2 regions of the Streptomyces sp. TE5632 genome follow, and region 1 is predicted to be linked to the other one. Evidence: riboswitches for the same ligand, from Rfam matches in the RefSeq annotation. Region 1 holds a riboswitch; the other holds the start of a gene.
The links. A riboswitch is a leader RNA that binds a small molecule or an ion and turns the genes downstream of it on or off. The one in region 1 is predicted to bind cyclic di-AMP.

Region 1 (2,194 bases):
TTCGGCGTGTTTCAGGCGGGTCGTCGCGGGGGTCAGGCTATGGAGACGCCCTTCGCACCGAGGTAGGCGACCGGGTCCACGTCCGAGCCGTAGTTCGGCGCGGTGCGGATCTCGAAGTGCAGGTGCGGGCCGGTCGAGTTGCCGGTGGACCCCGAGAGGCCGACCTGCTGGCCGCCGCTCACGGTCTGGCCGGCCGAGACGGACAGCGAGGACAGGTGGGCGTACTGGGCGTAGTGGCCGTCCTCGAGCTTGATGACGACCTGGTTGCCGTACGCACCGGCCCAGCCCGCGGAGACGACGGTGCCCGGGCCGACGGCCTTCAGGGAGGTGCCGGTCGGAATGGCGAAGTCGACGCCGGTGTGGTAGCCGCTGGACCACATGCTGCCGGCCACCTTGTAGGCGGTGCCGAGGCTGCCACCGGGCACCGGCGAGCTGTAACCGGAGGTGTTCGCGGCCTGGTTCGCGGTCGTGGCGCCGGAGGAGGCCTTCGGCGCGGACTGCTCGGCGGACTGCTTCGGCGCGGAGGACGGAGCGGACGAAGAGGGCAGACCCAGGGAACCGGCAGGGCCGGAGGAGGGCGACTTCTTCGGCGTGCTCGTCGCGGCCTCGCCGTCGACCGAGAGCTTCAGACCGGGGTGGATGAGCGACGGGTCGTCACCCACGGCCTCCCGGTTGTCGGCGTAGAGCTGCTTCCAGCCGCCGTCGACGTTCTCGGACTCGGCGATCTTCGCCAGGTAGTCGCCGCCCTTCACGATGTACGTGCGGGCGCCGCCGTTCCTGCCGTTGTCGGCCTTCTCGCCGTCAGCCTTCTTGTCGGCGACGGAGAACGACTGGACGACCTTTTCCGGGGCCGCCTGCGCAGGGGCGGCGTTCGCGCCGGTGGCGCCGAGAAGCGGCAGGGCGAGCGCGGCGCCACCAGCACTGGCGACGGCGATGGAGCGGGTGAAGCGCACAGCGCGGGGACGGCGGTGCTTACCCTTTGCGGGCATGACGAATTCCTCTCCGGCGCCTACGAGGTGAGCTGTCGGGTTCGGACTGGAGATGCCCGGCCGCGTCGAGACGCGACTTAACCCCGAGCCTGTTCCGGAGACCGGAACAGGCAGTGGTACCTGTGGGTCCCCCGCTCCTGCCGTACACGGGTCAGTGTGTGCGGGCTCCGGGCGGCGGCAGGATTAGGCGTCCGTCCGGATCGATGGCGAACGTAGGCGACCACGACGCGAAGGGACAAGCGCGATGTTCCGAGCGAAGGCCCTTTTCCGTGATCCATCCACCTGAATTCCGTCACCCGGAGTCGTCCCGGATTTCCCGCACCCCCGAATTCCCCTGCGAAACGCCGGAATTACGTGAACATGGCGACAACACATCGTCACCGATATGACGATGCTCACCACACCCTCCCCATCTCCCTCTATGTCGGGTCGATTTATTCCTAAATGCACCAAACGGACAAAGCGCCTTCAATCATCCGATCGGGGGCGCTCCGCTCCGGCCGGACGGCTGGCTCGGAACGCCCGTGCCGACCGATCCGCGGACAACTCATTGCCCCTGACAGGCATGTCGTATCGTCGAGTGACACCCGCCGGCGCCTCCCCGTCGGCGGCGAGAGGGAGGGGCCCCTGTGACGCAGCACATCCCGTCGACCGAACCCGAGCTGACCGGAGTGCGGAACTTCCGCGACGTGGGCGGACTGCCGACCGTGGACGGCCGCCGGGTACGGCACGGGGTGCTGTTCCGCAGCGGTCATCTCGCCCACGCCACCGCGTCGGACGCCGACTTCCTGTCCTCCCTGGGGCTGCACACCGTCTTCGACTTCCGCAACGCGGCCGACCAGAAGCTGGACGGCCACGACATCGAACTGCCCGGCGTGCGCAACGTGAACCTGCCGCTGAGCGACCCGGCCGACGGCGCCCGGTTCTGGAGAATGGTCCGCGACGGCGACCTGGACCAGCTGCGCTCGATCCTCGCCGACGGCAAGGGGGCGGACCGGATGATCGCCTCGTACCGCGTGATCGTCAGGAAACGCACCGCCGAGCACTCCCGGGTGCTGCGCTCGCTCGCCGAGGACAGCGTCCCCGCGCTGATGCACTGCGCGGCGGGCAAGGACCGCGCGGGCCTGTCGGTGGCGGTGACGCTGCTCGCCCTGGGCGTGGAGAGGGACGCGATCTTCGACGACTACCTCAAGTCCAACGCCAAG
Region 2 (2,194 bases), 2.4 Mb from region 1:
CGCCTTCGGCGACATGCCCAACGACATCCCGATGTTCCACTGGGCGGCCCACGGGGTCGCCATGGCCAACGCGCACCCCGAGCTGAAGGCGGTGGCCGACGAGGTCACCACGACGAACGAGGACGACGGCGTGGCCGTCGTCCTCGAGCGGTTGTTCGGCGGAACGGGCGGGGCGGGGCGAGGTGGCACGCGCCCCGACACGTGCCGTCCCGGCCTCCGCCCCGACGGGTGACCCCGTGGGCCGGGTGTGCCCCGGTGCGCCCGGACGTCTCAGTAGGCGCCGAAGACGTTGTCGATCGAGCCGTAGCGGTCCGCCGCGTAGTTGCAGGCAGCCGTGATGTTCGCGACCGGGTCGAACGGGTCGAAGGCCGTGCCGGGCACGTGGTACGCCCGGAAGGTCGGGTCGATGACCTGCAGCAGGCCCTTCGACGGGGTGCCGGCGACGGCGTTGGAGTCCCACAGGTTGATGGCCTGCGGGTTGCCGGAGGACTCGCGCATGATGTTGCGGTGGATGGAGTCGTAGCTGCCGGGGATGCCGTGCTGCGCCATGATCGACAGCGACTCGCGGATCCAGCCGTCGAGGTTGTCCGGGTACGCCGTCTCGGTGCCGGCGGCGGCCGGGGCGGCCGACACGGGGGCGGCGGGAGCGGCGGAGGCGCTGGTGGCGCCGAACACCGGAAGGGCGATCGCTGCGACGCCGGCGACGGCGAGGGAGCGGACGAGGCGGGTGCGGCCGAAGCGGCGCTGACCGGATGCGGGCATGGCGGGCATGGGTGCGTTCCTCTCCTACGCCTGCGAGGTGAGCTGTCGGGTTCGGGCGGGAGAGTGCCCGGCCGCGCCCCTGCGGGCATGGCTTCACCCCGAGCCGTCCCGGTGCGAACCGGTCCGGCGACCTACCTGGGTCCCCCGCTCCTGCCGTGCGTGAGTGAGTTGATCGACGGGTGGTGCGGGCGGCGGCAGGATTCGGCGTCCGCCCGACAGGCCGGGAACGTATGCGAGAGCGCATGTCGGGAACAAGTGCGAACGTCACGTATGACGCCGTTTGATCTTGCCTTGGGCTATTTGGGGGACTTGATCCTTTTCGGGTGCCGGCGGCCAACTCGCGTTCGGTGGAAGGGGAAGCGCCTGTGCGGGGGAGTCGCGGGCGTGTCGGGGTGCGCGTGACCGACCTCACTGGCCGCACCGCTCGGGCGCATTTTTCGCCAACGGGAAATCAATTGGTAATTGCGGCAAATCGGGCATCGGGGCAGGCGGGGTGGACCGTGTGTCGGGATGCGGTTCGGGGTGTGCCGGTGCGCGGGCGAGCTTCATCCGAAAAGTTGATGAATGTCCCTTACTGTCGACTGGTCGGAAACGATCTGATGGTGATCCGATATCGGAGGGCGCCATGGCGTGCCGTCCGCGCGTGCTCGGGTGAGTTTGGGGAATGTGGGTGCTGGCGGTGATCGAAACATGACCGGATACGCTGACTCGAGTGATGTCAGCGACCTGTCGACAACCAGCGACCTCTCGGTGAACGGTGCAGGACGTCTGAGCGCCAGTGGACACCAGCAGACAGGAGACCCCTCGTGACCGTCGTCGGGCCATTCGGGCTGAGCGTGCGGGACCAGGCTCTGGAAGCCGATGTCCGGGCCGGGATGACGGCTGTCGAGGAAGGGCTGCTCGAGGCCACCAAGAGTGAGGTCCCCTTCATCACGGGTGCCGCTCAGCACCTGGTGCGGGCCGGCGGCAAGCGGTTCCGGCCGCTGCTCGTGATGCTCGCCGCCCAGTTCGGCGACCCCCACGCGCCCGGCGTCGTACCGTCCGCCGTGGTCGTGGAGCTGACCCACCTGGCCACGCTGTACCACGACGACGTGATGGACGACGCGGGTGTGCGGCGCGGGGTGCCCAGCGCGAACACCCGCTGGGGCAACTCCGTCGCGGTCCTCACCGGCGATTTCCTCTTCGCGCGCGCCTCGCACATCCTGGCCGACCTCGGGCCGGAGGCCGTACGGGTGCAGGCGGAGGCGTTCGAGCGGCTGGTCTCCGGTCAGATCATGGAGACCGCGGGGCCGCAGGACGGCCGCGATCCGGTCGACCACTACCTGGACGTCCTCGGTGGCAAGACCGGCTCACTGGTCGCCGTCTCGTGCCGGTTCGGCGCCATGATGTCCGGCGCGGACGACGCGGTCGTGGACGTGCTGACCCAGTACGG

Region 2: another riboswitch for cyclic di-AMP. It lies ahead of ACVW19_RS19785 (transglycosylase SLT domain-containing protein); the one in region 1 lies ahead of ACVW19_RS30675 (LysM peptidoglycan-binding domain-containing M23 family metallopeptidase).

The regions. Positions count from the first base shown of each region.
Region 1 is NZ_JBSSEA010000003.1:5,600,370-5,602,563, reverse strand. Features, by position in the region: gene ACVW19_RS30675 (LysM peptidoglycan-binding domain-containing M23 family metallopeptidase) at 33-989, opposite strand; cyclic di-AMP (ydaO/yuaA leader) riboswitch at 992-1,156, opposite strand; gene ACVW19_RS30670 (tyrosine-protein phosphatase) at 1,619-2,194, shown strand, end outside.
Region 2 is NZ_JBSSEA010000003.1:3,188,773-3,190,966, forward strand. Features, by position in the region: gene ACVW19_RS19780 (HAD family hydrolase) at 1-232, shown strand, start outside; gene ACVW19_RS19785 (transglycosylase SLT domain-containing protein) at 271-762, opposite strand; cyclic di-AMP (ydaO/yuaA leader) riboswitch at 775-938, opposite strand; gene ACVW19_RS19790 (polyprenyl synthetase family protein) at 1,569-2,194, shown strand, end outside.